3 regions of the Lentzea xerophila genome follow, and region 3 is predicted to be linked to each of the others. Evidence: riboswitches for the same ligand, from Rfam matches in the RefSeq annotation. Region 3 holds a riboswitch; each other region holds the start of a gene.

Region 1 (4,572 bases), 330 kb from region 3:
GGGCCTCATCATCCCGGACGAGCAGGAGGACGAGGTCGAGAAGTTCCGCGAGTTCCTCGACTCGGTGTCCCCGGAAGACTTCAGGGGCGCGGACACCTGATCGGCGGCACGTCGCTGTCTGTCTCGTTTGGATCCACCGCAACCCGCCAGCGTGTCGCTCTATCGGACTACGTTCCGCTCCGATCGCCCGCTAAACGATCACTAAACGTCACCTGAACGTCCTTGTTCGGGTGACGGTATGACCCTCTACCTGAGGTTGAGAGTCGACACTCCCCGCGCGTCGCGTTGACCTGCCCTCGGAGCGGTCTTACCGTCGGACTCGAGTGGACGTCGCCGGTTCACGAGAGTGGACGCGGCGGCTTGACGGTCATGAGTTTCGTGGCCGTTCCGAGGGGAGGCAGGCGTGGTCGAGGAAGCGCCCTTGAGGGCGGAATCCGGGCTGCAGGGTGAACTGTTCCCGGACTCCTCGCTGCCGGACGAGCTCGTCGGTTACCGGGGTCCCGCGGCGTGTCAGATCGCGGGCATCACCTACCGCCAGCTCGACTACTGGGCCCGGACCGGACTCGTCGCCCCGACGGTGCGGATGGCGCACGGCTCCGGTAGCCAGCGGTTGTACTCGTTCAAGGACATCCTGGTCCTGAAGGTGGTCAAGCGACTGCTGGACACGGGTGTCTCGCTGCAGAACATCCGCGTCGCGGTCGACCACCTGCGCAGGCGTGGCGTGCAGGACCTGGCGAGGATCACGCTCTTCTCCGACGGCACCACCGTCTACGAGTGCACCTCGCCGGAGGAGGTCGTCGACCTGCTCCAGGGCGGTCAGGGCGTGTTCGGCATCGCGGTGAGCGGCGCGATGCGCGAGATCTCCGGCACGATCCACGAGTTCCCGGCCGAACGTGCGGACGGCGTCGAGATCGCTCCGATGACCGAGGACGAGCTGGCCCGCCGGCGCCGCGAGCGTGCCACCGGCTGACCGGCCCGGCGAACGTGGCCGACTGGCCGTCGCGGATGGCCGGTCGGCAGCAGCGCCGGGACCTCGCCGGTCCCTAGCGTTGTCCGCATGATCACCACACCCTCCCGGCAGGTCGTGAAGGTGCTGACCGCCGCGGTGAAGCGAGCGGCCCGGCTGGAGTTCGGCGTCGTCGGCACCGAGAACCTCCTGATCGCGCTCGCCGACAGCAGTGGACCCGGTCGCAAGCTGGGCGTGAAGTCGTTGCGGGCCCAAGCGGCCGCACGGGGAACCGAGCACTGGGCCGGTGACGACGGCGGTGTGCTTCCCGAGGCTGATCCGGAAGTCATGGCGCTGATGCGCACCGCCCGCCACTCCGCCGGCGTCGAGTCGCCGTTGCCGGTCAGCCGTGCGCTGGACGGGTGCCTGCGGGCGGCGATCGCGCGGGCCGGTGACGGTGTCCTCACCACCACGCATCTCTCGGTGGCGTTGTTGTCGCAGGAGTCCGGCCGGGCCGCTGACCTGTTCACCGTGCTGCGGGTGGACGTCGAGGCGACGACCGAGGCCGTGCGGGCGGCCGCCGTGCCCGAGGACGCGCCCGCGGTGTGGTTGCTGCGCAAGGCAGGAGCGCTGGAAGGGGAGTCCGGCGGCGGGTACGTGCGCTGGCTGACCCGTTTGATCGCGCGCGGCCAGGGACTGGGCGGGCCGGTGCTGACCGTCGTCCGCCACGAAGCCGAGCGGATCGCCGTCGCCGCGGAACGGACCGTCTCGTCCCGGGACCTCGTGGCCGCGGTGCTGACGGTCGACCACCAGCTGGCCGTGGCGGGGCGGCGGCTGAAGCCGGAGTTCGCGTCCGGCACAGCGGCGGCGCTGCGGGCGGCGGGAGTGGACCCGGCCACGTTGCCGGTGGCGCCCGGCGCCGGGGTCGAGCGCTTCGTCGAAGGCGCGAAGCTCGTCGCGGCCCAGCGCGGGGACGACGTCGTGAGCACCGACCACCTGCTGGCGGCGGTGCGCGACGACCTGCTCGATCCGGTCGGCGGGGTGCTGCGGGGTCTTGGTGTTGAGACGTAGGTCGCGTCCGTAGCGACTAGCCGGGCTGCCTGCGGGTATTCTGCGCGGGTAGTCGCTGAACTCAGGCGGGAGAGACCGGGCTTCGAGCCCGGCGCCGAAGGAGCAATTCCCTCCCCGGGAACCTCTCAGGCACCCAGGACCGCCCGAGCGAGACGCCTCTGGAAAGTGGATTCCCCGGAATCCCGCCGACGGTGAAAGCCCATTCTCGTGGTGGGTGAACCTCTCAGGCGCCCGACATCGGGTACGGACAGAGCGGGGAGGGCACCAGGACACGTGTGCCCGCAGCCCCCCGGAGGCGTTTGATGACGCAGGACTCTGTTAGTACCGACCCCCAGCAGGGGGCCCACCCCCTCCGGATGCCGCTCGCCGCTCTCGAGCACGGCACCCCGTTCGCCGACCGCCACGTCGGCCCGCGCCCCGCCGAGCTCGCGCGCATCCTCGACGTCATCGGCGTCGGTTCGCTCGAGGAGCTGGCGCAGCACGCGGTGCCTTCGTCGATCCACGAGCGCGACCTCGTGCTGGACCTGCCCGCCCCGGCCACCGAGACCGAGGCGCTCGCGGAACTGCGTGAGCTCGCGTCGCAGAACCGCCCGATGACGCAGATGATCGGTCTCGGCTACTACGACACCGTGACGCCGGGCGTGATCCTGCGCAACGTCCTGGAGTCGCCCGCCTGGTACACCGCGTACACGCCGTACCAGCCGGAGATCTCGCAGGGCCGTCTTGAGGCGCTGCTGAACTTCCAGACGATGGTCGGCGACCTGACGGGCCTGCCGGTCGCGAACGCGTCCATGCTGGACGAGTCGACCGCCGCGGCCGAGGCGATGACGCTGGTGCGCCGGGCCGGCCGCGCGAAGTCGAACAAGTTCGTCATCGACGCCGACACGCTGCCGCAGACGCTGGCCGTGATCGAGACGCGCGCCGAGCCGCTGGGCATCGAGATCGTCGTCGCCGACCTGTCGCAGGGCATCGAGGGCCTCGGCCTCGGCGGCGACTTCTTCGGCGTCCTGCTGTCCTACCCCGGCGCGTCCGGTGTGGTGCGCGACCAGGCCGCGTTGATCGAGGAGATCCACGCCGCGGGCGCCCAGGCCGTCGTCGCCGCCGACCTGCTCGCGCTGACGCTGCTGCGCGCGCCGGGCGAGATCGGCGCGGACGTCGTCATCGGCACCACCCAGCGCTTCGGCGTGCCGATCGGCTTCGGTGGCCCGCACGCCGGCTACATGGCCGTCCGGTCCGGCCTGGAGCGTCAGCTGCCCGGCCGCCTCGTCGGTGTCTCCGTCGACGCCGACGGCTCGCTGGCCTACCGCCTCGCGCTGCAGACGCGCGAGCAGCACATCCGCCGCGAGAAGGCCACGTCGAACATCTGCACCGCGCAGGTGCTGCTGGCCGTGATCGCCTCGATGTACGCCGTCTACCACGGTCCCGAGGGTCTGCGCGCCATCGCGACCCGCGTGCACCGCCTGGCCACCGTGCTCGCCACGGGCCTGTGCGAGGCCGGTCTGGACGTCGTGCACGGCGAGTTCTTCGACACCGTCGAGGTCCGCGTTCCCGGTGAGGCCGCCGCGGTCGTCGAGAAGGCCCGTGCCGCCGGCATCAACCTGCGCAAGGTCGACGAGGACGTCGTCGCCATCGCCTGCGACGAGAAGACCACGCGCGCGCACGTCGTCGCCGTGTGGCAGGCCTTCGGTGTCACCGGGGCCGATGTGGACGCGATCGACGCCGACACCGCGGACGGCATCCCGGCCGACCTGCGCCGCACGTCCGACTACCTGACCCACCCGGTCTTCCACGCGCACCGCTCGGAGACCGCGCTGCTGCGCTACCTGCGCGCGTTGTCCGACAAGGACGTCGCCCTGGACCGCAGCATGATCCCGCTCGGCTCCTGCACGATGAAGCTGAACGCCACCGCGGAGATGGAGTCCATCACGTGGCCGGAGTTCTCGACGCTGCACCCGTTCGCTCCCGCCGAGGACGCTGCCGGTCTGCTGCGCATCGTCTCTGATCTCGAGGCCTGGCTGGCCGAGGTCACCGGGTACGACGCGGTGTCGTTGCAGCCCAACGCCGGTTCGCAGGGTGAGTTCGCCGGTCTGCTGGCGATCCGCGCCTACCACCGCGCGAACGGCAACGCCGACCGCGACGTCTGCCTGATCCCGTCGTCCGCCCACGGCACCAACGCCGCGTCCGCCGTCATGGCCGGCATGCGCGTCGTCGTCGTGAAGTGCGACGACAAGGGCAACATCGACATGGGCCACCTGCGTTCCACGGTCGCCGAGCACGCGGACGACCTCGCCGCGATCATGATCACCTACCCGTCGACCCACGGCGTGTACGAGGACACCGTCCGCGAGGTCTGCGGCCTGGTCCACGACGCGGGCGGCCAGGTGTACGTCGACGGCGCGAACCTCAACGCTCTCATCGGCCTGGCGCGGTACGGCAAGTTCGGCTCGGACGTCTCGCACCTGAACCTGCACAAGACGTTCTGCATCCCGCACGGCGGCGGTGGCCCCGGCGTCGGCCCGATCGGCGTCCGCTCGCACCTCGCCCCGTTCCTGCCG
Region 2 (4,572 bases), 940 kb from region 3:
GAGCGCCTTCTCCCAGCCCTTGTCGGCCAGCCCGACGGCGTACGGCAGCGTCACGTTGGTCAGCGCGTAGGTCGAGGTGCGCGGGACGGCGCCCGGCATGTTCGCCACGCAGTAGAACACCGAGTTGTGGACCTCGTAGGTCGGCTCGGCGTGGGTGGTCGCGCGCGAGTCCTCGAAGCAACCGCCCTGGTCGATGGCGATGTCGACGAGCACCGAACCCGGCTTCATCTCGGCGACCAGCGCGTTCGAGACGAGCTTCGGGGCGGCGGCACCGGGGACGAGCACGGCGCCGATGACCAGGTCGGCCTCGCGGACGGCCTGCTCGATGGCGAACGAGTTCGACGCCAGCGTGCGCAGGCGGCCCTGGAACTGGGCGTCGATCTGGCGCAGGCGGTCGACGTTGGTGTCGAGGATCTGCACGTCCGCGCCCATGCCCACGGCGATCGTGGCGGCGTTGATGCCCGCCACGCCGCCGCCGATCACGACCACGCGGGCCGGGGCGACACCGGGGACGCCGCCGGGCAGCACGCCGCGGCCGCCGGAGGGCTTCATCAGCGAGAACGCGCCGACCTGCGGGGCCAGCCGGCCCGCGACCTCGGACATCGGGGCGAGCAGCGGCAGCGCGCGGTTCGGCAGCTGCACGGTCTCGTAGGCGATGGCCGTGGTGCCGGACGCGAGCAGCGCCTCGGTCAGCGGCTTGTCGGCGGCGAGGTGCAGGTACGTGAAGAGGGTCTGGCCTGCGCGGAGACGGGGATACTCCTCGGCGATCGGCTCCTTGACCTTGAGAACCAGGTCACCCTCCGACCAGACGTCGTCGGCGGTCGGGAGGACCTTGGCACCGGCGGCGAGGTACTCCTCGTCGGTGATCGCGGAGCCGAGACCGGCGCCCTGCTCGACGTACACGTCGTGCCCGCGGCTGGTCAGTTCGTGCGCACCGGCAGGGGTGAGAGCGACGCGGTACTCGTGGTTCTTGATCTCGCGGGGAACTGCGATCCGCACGATGACTCCTCCGTTCGGTGGCCTACATCTCACAATGTGGAGCAGTGGGAAGGTCATGTCACTGTGCGGGTTGCACTATCCGGACCCGGTCCGGTTGTTCACCTGGGACAGAGCAACCTGAGCCACACCTGAGTGCCGGTCGACCGTTCCGCGTTGACACTCGGCGGGGACCGCACATAGCGTTCGCCCTCGAGAACTGAAGACCGGCCGCGGCGCGTCAGCGCCAGAACCCGAGTGGGAGAGACCTCGACGCACTGGTCGGGGCGCCGAAGGGGCAAGCTCCCGCACACTCTCAGGCAGCAAGACCGCTCGGGGTAGGCAACTCTGCACGGCGGAGGGGGCGCAAGTTTCCTGACCCGTCACTGCCAGAGGAGTCGCGCCGTGGAGTTCCCCGAGAACCTGCTCTACACCGTCGAGCACGAGTGGGTCGACTGGACGCCGGGCACCCAGGACCCGCTGACCTGCGGAATCACCGAGTACGCCGCGGACGCGCTCGGCGACATCGTCTACGTCCAGCTGCCCGAGGTCGGCGCCAAGGTCGTCACCAACGCCGTCTGCGGCGAGCTGGAGTCGACCAAGTCCGTCAGCGACCTGTTCTCGCCCGTCACCGGTGAGGTGATCGAGGTCAACAGCGCCGTCGTCGACGACCCGGCGATCGTGAACAACGACCCGTACGGCGAGGGCTGGCTGTTCAGGGTCCGCGTCGAGTCGGCCGAGAACCTCCTCACCGCGGCCAAGTACGCGGAACTCACCAAAACCGACTGACATGAGCCTGACTGACCGCTCCACCACCACGAAGGACTGATCAGTGGCGATCAGCGTTTTCGACCTGTTCTCCGTCGGCATCGGACCATCCAGTTCGCACACCGTCGGCCCGATGCGCGCCGCGGCGATGTTCGTCGAGAAGCTCGGCGCACGCGCGTCCGAAGTGGACCGCGTGCACGTCGAGCTGTTCGGCTCGCTCGGCGCGACCGGCCACGGCCACGGCAGCCCGAAGGCCGTGTTCCTCGGCCTCGAGGGCAACCTGCCGGAAGAAGTCGACCCCACCGTCGCGGCCGCCCGCGTCGAGGAGATCGTCAGCACCGGACGGCTCCGGCTCGGCGGCGCACGCGAGATCGACTTCGTGCACGACCGCGACCTCGTCATGCACCGCCGCAAGTCGCTCCCGTTGCACCCCAACGGGATGCGCTTCGAGGCCTACCAGGACGGCAAGTCCGTCGAGCACGCCGTCTACTACTCGATCGGCGGCGGGTTCGTCGTCGACGAGAACGCCTCCGGCACCGACCGGATCAAGCCGGACTCGACGCCGTTGCCGCACCCGTTCCTGACCGGCGACCAGTTGCTCGCGCGCTGCCGCGAGACCGGCCTGTCGATCAGCGAGATCATGATGGCCAACGAGCTGTCGTGGCGCACGGAAGACGAGGTGCGCCAAGGACTTCTGCATATTTGGCACGTCATGCAGGAGTGCGTGGAACGCGGCTGCAACGAGCACGGCGTCCTGCCCGGCGGCCTCAAGGTCCGCCGCCGCGCCGCCGAGATGCGCAAACGGCTGGAGGGCGAGCACTTCGTCACCGACCCGCTGCGGGTCATGGACTGGGTGACGCTCTTCGCGTTGGCGGTCAACGAGGAGAACGCGGCAGGCGGCCGCGTCGTCACCGCGCCGACCAACGGCGCGGCCGGCATCGTCCCGGCGGTCCTGCACTACTACACGAAGTTCGTGCCGGGAGCCAACGACGACGGAGTGGTTCGTTTTCTCTTGACGGCCGGTGCGATCGGCGTGCTGTTCAAGGAGAACGCCTCCATCTCCGGCGCCGAGGTCGGCTGCCAGGGCGAGGTCGGCTCGGCCTGCTCGATGGCCGCCGGCGGCCTCGCCGAGGTGCTCGGCGGCACCCCGGAACAGGTCGAGAACGCGGCCGAGATCGCCATGGAGCACAACCTGGGCCTGACCTGCGACCCGATCGGCGGCCTGGTGCAGATCCCGTGCATCGAACGCAACGCGGTCGCGTCCATCAAGGCGATCACCGCGGTGCGCATGGCGTTGCGCGGCGACGGCTCGCACTTCGTGTCGCTCGACAAGGTCATCAAGACCATGCGGGACACCGGCAAGGACATGTCGGTGAAGTACAAGGAGACCGCGCGCGGCGGCCTCGCCGTCAACGTGATCGAGTGCTGACTCAGCGGGCGTCGTACGCCTGCTGCGCCTGGAGGACCTCGGGCATCCGTGCCTCCAGCAGGTGGATCAACGCGAGCAGCCGCTCGGCCGTCTCGCGCCCGAGCGGCGTGAGGCTGTAGTCGACGCGCGGTGGGTTCGTGGGCTGCGCTTCGCGGTGCACGAGCCCATCGCGCTCCAGCGCCTGCAACGTCTGGGACAGCATCTTCTCGCTGACCCCGTCGACGCGGCGGCGCAGCTCGTTGAACCGCAGCGGGCCGTCCACGAGCACGCCCATCGTCAGGCCGCCCCACCTGCCGGTGACGTGCTCCAGCGTGGGACGTGACGGGCACGCCTTCGCGAACACGTTGTACTCCATACCAGCATACTAACCGAGAGTTAGTGGGTTGATGAGGGGAGCTTTCATAAACCTCGTTTATGAAAGCTCCCCTCATCTCAAAACGGCCAGTCGGCGTTCTGGCCTGCCTCGAGCAACGGCACCATGCGAAACGTCGCGTCCGACAGGCCACCGAACTCGTGGCGGTTCGCCTTGCCGGTCGCGTACGCGGCCTGCCGGTACCCGCCCAGGTTGAACCCGTAGATCGGCACGTGCCGGGGCACGACGTCCGAGACGCCCTTCCCGTGGTACCCGGACACCGTCTGCATGTCCGAGATGATGAACACGCGGTCGTGCCCGTTGTAGGTGCGCTGCAGCGACCCGACGATGTCGGTGCCGTGCCCGACCTCGCCGATCCGCTTCAGGAACCGGTCGACCTCACGGATGACCGACGCCCCGCGCGGGACGTCGTGCCGGAACGTGCCGTCCGCGAAACCGACGACGTCGACCCGCTCGCCCTTCGCGCCCAGCGCGACACCGAAGATCGCCGCGGCCTTGGCCGGGGTGACCTTCGACTTCGCCGAGATCGTGCCGTGCGTCATCGACGCCGAGGTGTCGACGAGGATCAGCGACCGGCCGGGCAGCACCGGCAGGTTGCCGAGCGACGCCTGCAGCGCCTGGTCCAGGGCGTGACCCCAGCGCAGGCTCGGTGCCGCCTCGTACGCCGACAGGAACCGGAACGGGAACTGCCGCGAGCGGGCGACCTGGCCGGGGTCGGCCAGCCGGGTCGCGACCTGCGCCGCGACCTCGTCGGACATGCCCGCCTCGTCGAAGTTCCTGAGGTTGCGGAGCGCGGCCATGTAACCCATGGACGGCGAGAGCGCCTCCCACACCTCCTTCGTCATCGGCCCCTGCAGCCACCCCGCCACCGACTCCCACGTCATCCCCGCCCGGCGCAGCACGTCGGCCGCGTCGGGACGCGAGAAGAGCGCGCGCCGCTGCTCGACCGGCCACGCCATCAGCTCACGGCGTGCGGTGATCGTGCGCAGCTCCGCCGGGATCGCCGCGTCGGGCGAACGGCGGCGGT
Region 3 (4,572 bases):
CGGCAACGGCGCACCCAGCACCCGTTCGGCCATTCCCGCCAGCTGACCAGCGATGACCACCCTGCACCTCCTGCATGACCCGGCTCTGCCAGACGTTCGAGACAGGACGAGGTTCGGTTCGTTTCTGAACCGAGACGCAACCCCGCCCGTATGGCCTGGATAGAGCGAACGGATGGACAAGGAGGACATGAGTGTGATCCGACGTAACCGCATTGCCATCGGGCTCGCCGCGGGACTGGCAGTTGTGCTGGGTCTGGGTGTCTGGAGCGCCACGGGCAGTGGCACGAACTCCAAGCCGGTGGCACAAACCGAAACCGACCTGGGCGTCCTCGGTGACTACGGCGACGTGGGTCAGCCCCCGGTACTCCAGGAACCCGCCCAGGCCCCCGAGACCCCTGTCCAGCAGCAGGCGCCGGAAACTCCGGCCGCGCAGCCTCCCGCCGCGCAACCGCCGGCGGCGGCTCCGGTCAGTTCCCTGAAGCTGGTCGGCAAGCCGGTCGACAAGATGGGCCTCGTGGTCCAGGACGGCGACGGCCGCACCATGTACCGCTTCGACAAGGACACCCCGAAGCCGGAAGGCAAGTCGAACTGCAACAACCAGTGCGCGGTGACGTGGCCGCCCCTGCTGTCGGACACGGTTCCGCAGGTCGAGGGCATCGACTCCAAGCTGGTCTCGCTGATCACCCGCGCCGACGGCAAGAAGCAGGTCGCGATCGACGGCTGGGCGCTGTACGCCTACTCGCAGGACCCGAAGCCGGGCGCTTGGAAGGGCCAGGGTGTCGGCGGCACCTGGTTCGTCATCCAGCCCGACGGCAAGCGCAACGTGGAATGCCTGCCCCCTGGCGTCACGGCCCCCGCTGCCTGATTCCCCCAATCATCCCGTTAGGACGGTCCAACTGAGACACTCGGCACCCTGACACTCGTGTGACCCCGGCCCTGGGGAAGGGGCCGGGGTTCCCGTCGTTTCGCTCTGGATCACGCGAAGGGCGCCACCGCACTCAGGTGGCGCCCTTCGTCGTTCAGCTAGCCGGGTAACGCTCGCCGGTACGCACCCGCCGCAGCACGCTGACGCAGGCGTCCCCCGAAGGGAAGACCCCCTGAGCCCAAACGCTACTCAGGGGGTCCGACAAGATCAGAAAGCTCGGGGAATGAGCCGAGAAGAACGAGAACCTCGGAGCATCCTCAGAGCGTCGAGTACAGCGGGTGCTTGGCCGCCAGCACCTCGACGCGCGCACGCAGCTCGTCGATCGCCGCGCCCGGCTTCAGCGCCTCCGCGATCACGTCGGCGACCTCGGTGAAGTCCACCTCGCCGAACCCGCGGGTGGCGAGCGCCGGCGTGCCGATGCGCAGACCCGACGTCACCATCGGCGGGCGCGGGTCGTTCGGGACGGCGTTGCGGTTGACCGTGATGCCGATCCGGTGCAGCACGTCCTCGGCCTGCTTGCCGTCGAGCTCGGAGTTCACGAGGTCGACCAGTACCAAGTGCACGTCGGTGCCCCCGGTCAGCACCTTCACGCCGGCCGCGGCGACGTCCGCCTGCGACAGGCGCTCGGCCAGGATCCGCGAGCCCTCCAGCGTGCGGCGCTGGCGGTCGGCGAACTCCGGTGAGGCGGCGTGCTTGAACGCCACGGCCTTGGCGGCGATCACGTGCTCCAGTGGACCGCCCTGCTGGCCGGGGAACACCGCCGAGTTGATCTTCTTGGCGATGTCGGCGTCGTTGGACAGGATCACGCCACCACGCGGACCGCCGAGGGTCTTGTGGGTCGTGGTCGTCGTGACGTGCGCGTGCGGCACGGGCGACGGGTGCAGGTCGGCCGCTACGAGGCCGGCGAAGTGCGCCATGTCGACCATCAGGTAGGCCTCGATCGAGTCCGCGATGCGGCGGAACTCGGCGAAGTCCAGCTGGCGCGGGTACGCGGACCAGCCGGCGATGATCAGCTTCGGGCGGTGCTCCTGGGCCAGGCGCTCGACCTCGGCCATGTCGACGCGGCCGTCGCCGTCGGAGACGTGGTACGGCACGACGTTGTAGAGCTTGCCGGAGAAGTTGATGCGCATGCCGTGCGTCAGGTGGCCGCCGTGCGCGAGGTCCAGGCCCAGGATCGTGTCGCCGGGCTGGAGCAGGGCGAACATCGCGGCCGCGTTGGCCTGCGCGCCCGAGTGCGGCTGGACGTTCGCGAAGCCCGCGCCGAAGAGCGACTTGATGCGCTCGATGGCGAGGCGCTCGACGACGTCCACGTGCTCGCAGCCGCCGTAGTAGCGGCGGCCGGGGTAGCCCTCGGCGTACTTGTTGGTCAGCACCGAGCCCTGGGCCTGCAGCACGGAGACCGGGGTGAAGTTCTCCGAGGCGATCATCTCGAGGGTGCCCTGCTGGCGCGCCAGCTCGGCCGCGACGGCCTCGGCGACCTCGGGGTCGTACTCCGCGAGGGAGGCGTTGAACTGGTCGGACATCTGGAAGATCTCCCTACTTGGCGCGCTTGTAGAACGGAAGTGCGACGACCTCGACCGGCTGCTTCTTGCCGCGGACGTCCACCAGCAGTTGGGTGCCCGGCTCGGCACTGCCCCGGGACACGTAGGCCATGGCGACCGAGTAGCCGAGGGTCGGGGACAGCGCGCCCGACGTCACCTCGCCCACGACCTCGTCGCCGTTCAGGACCGCGTAACCGTGGCGCGGGGCGCGGCGCTCGGGGGTCTTCAGCCCGACCAGGACCGAGTCCACACCGGACTCCGCCACCTTCGCCAGCGCCTCACGGCCCACGAAGTCGCCCGGCTTGTCGAGCTTCACGACGCGGCCGAGGTTCGCGTTGAACGGCGTGAGCGACGTCGTGAGCTCGTTGCCGTACAGCGGCATTCCGGCTTCGAGGCGCAACGTGTCGCGGCAGCCGAGGCCGCACGGCTTGAGCTCGTGCGCCTCACCCGCGGCCAGCAGCGCGGCCCAGACGGCGGAGGCGTCGGCCGGTGCGACGAAGAGCTCGAAGCCCTCCTCACCCGTGTATCCGGTGCGCGCGAGGAGCGCGTCGACGCCGGCCACCTTCGACGGGTAGGAGGCGTAGTACTTGACCGTGGACAGGTCCGTGTCGGTGAGACCGGAGAGGATCTCGACCGACTTCGGACCCTGGATCGCGATCAACGCGTAGTCCGTCGAGGCGTCCGTGACGACGGTGTCGAACCCGGCGGCGCGCTCGACCAGCGCGTCCGCCACCACAGCGGCGTTGGAGGCGTTCGCGACGACCATGTACTCCTCGTCGCCCAGGCGGTACACGATCAGGTCGTCGAGCACGCCGCCGTCGGCCTGGGTGATCATCGTGTAGCGCGCCTTGCCGACGGCCAGCGCGGAGATGTGGCCGACCAGCGCGTAGTCGAGCGCTTCGCCCGCCTGCGGACCGGTCAGGACGATCTCACCCATGTGCGTGAGGTCGAACAGGCCCGCGGTGGTGCGCACGGCGTGGTGCTCCGCGAGTTCGGACGAGTAGCGCAGCGGCATCCGCCAGCCCGCGAAGTCGGTGAACATCGCGCCGAGCTGTTCGTGCTCGGCGTTCAGAGGCGTGAGGCGGGACATCAGAACGCTCCTCCAGGGTGCGCCGAAGAGCCGGACCAGGCCGGCTGAGGCAACAGAAGAATGACACGGTCCATCGGAGACTCCTCACTAGAGCGAGCCTCCCCCTCTGTCATGAGCCTGAGAGCTTCACCACCGAAGTGGCTTGCACCGTGGGCGAGGCTGCTGATGAGCCTGCTTTTCAGAGTTGCCTTCGTCGCGCGGTACCTGTACCTGAGAGATTCCGGGGAGGAGTTGCTCCTTCGGCGCTCCCACCGAAGGGAGCTCTCCCGCGCGACATCGACGGCCGTGTTCAGTTGGTAGCCCCAGACGCTAGCAGGCCAAACGTCACAGCGGCACGCCCTGCGCGGTCTTCTCCACCACCTTGCGCTCCGCCCAGAACGACAGGAACGGCACGGTGCCGGCGAGCAGCACGAGCGCGGTGCCCTTGATGGACCACCGCAGCTTCAGCGCCAGGTCGACGGAAATCACCAGGTAGATCGCGTAGAGGAAGCCGTGGACCGGCCCCACGACCTTCATCGCCCCGTCCATGTCTGCGGCGTACTTGAGCACCATGGCCACGACCAGGAGCAGCAGGAAGACTCCGACCACGTAAGCCATGACCCTGAACCGGGTCAACGCACCCTTCATCTGCCCGCCTTCGCTCAACGACCGTCCCGCGCGTTGAGGTCCGCGAGCATGCGGTTGTAGGCCGCGAGCTCCGCGTCTTCGTCATCGTCGAAGTGCTCGACAGGCGCGGGTTTGACGGCGTCCACGGTAGCTACCGGCGCAGGGGCGGGCGCAACCGGCTCCGGTGCGAGAGCCTCGTCACGGCGCTGGCGGGTCAGCCGGCGGAAACGCCACACCATGAAGAGGGGGAAGAGGCCGAAGAGCGGCCACTGGAGCACGTAGCCGAGGTTCTGGAACGTGCCGCTGGCGGACTCGAAGCGCTGCCACTGCCAGTACGCGAGCCCGCAACAGACGATCAACGCCGCCAGACAGGCGAACGCGATCAGCACACGCTGGGGAGTAAGGAGGCC

The links. Region 3 has a riboswitch for glycine ahead of gcvT (glycine cleavage system aminomethyltransferase GcvT). Riboswitches for the same ligand answer to the same signal wherever they lie in the genome.
Region 1: it holds a riboswitch for glycine, as region 3 does, so the genes downstream of both, gcvP (aminomethyl-transferring glycine dehydrogenase) here and gcvT (glycine cleavage system aminomethyltransferase GcvT) in region 3, are expected to answer to the same signal.
Region 2: it holds a riboswitch for glycine, as region 3 does, so the genes downstream of both, gcvH (glycine cleavage system protein GcvH) here and gcvT (glycine cleavage system aminomethyltransferase GcvT) in region 3, are expected to answer to the same signal.

The regions. Positions count from the first base shown of each region.
Region 1 is NZ_CP194934.1:1,601,831-1,606,402, forward strand. Features, by position in the region: gene ACRSBM_RS07905 (bifunctional nuclease family protein) at 1-100, shown strand, start outside; gene ACRSBM_RS07910 (MerR family transcriptional regulator) at 404-970, shown strand; gene ACRSBM_RS07915 (Clp protease N-terminal domain-containing protein) at 1,058-2,017, shown strand; glycine riboswitch at 2,074-2,169, shown strand; gene gcvP (aminomethyl-transferring glycine dehydrogenase) at 2,374-4,572, shown strand, end outside.
Region 2 is NZ_CP194934.1:328,829-333,400, forward strand. Features, by position in the region: gene ald (alanine dehydrogenase) at 1-999, opposite strand, end outside; glycine riboswitch at 1,225-1,317, shown strand; gene gcvH (glycine cleavage system protein GcvH) at 1,381-1,764, shown strand; gene ACRSBM_RS01715 (L-serine ammonia-lyase) at 1,808-3,172, shown strand; gene ACRSBM_RS01720 (winged helix-turn-helix transcriptional regulator) at 3,174-3,527, opposite strand; gene ACRSBM_RS01725 (TROVE domain-containing protein) at 3,605-4,572, opposite strand, start outside.
Region 3 is NZ_CP194934.1:1,270,565-1,275,136, reverse strand. Features, by position in the region: gene ACRSBM_RS06300 (class I SAM-dependent methyltransferase) at 1-33, opposite strand, end outside; gene ACRSBM_RS06295 (COG4315 family predicted lipoprotein) at 188-865, shown strand; gene glyA (serine hydroxymethyltransferase) at 1,183-2,448, opposite strand; gene gcvT (glycine cleavage system aminomethyltransferase GcvT) at 2,462-3,556, opposite strand; glycine riboswitch at 3,656-3,743, opposite strand; glycine riboswitch at 3,745-3,835, opposite strand; gene ACRSBM_RS06280 (DUF3817 domain-containing protein) at 3,881-4,183, opposite strand; gene ACRSBM_RS06275 (hypothetical protein) at 4,198-4,572, opposite strand, start outside.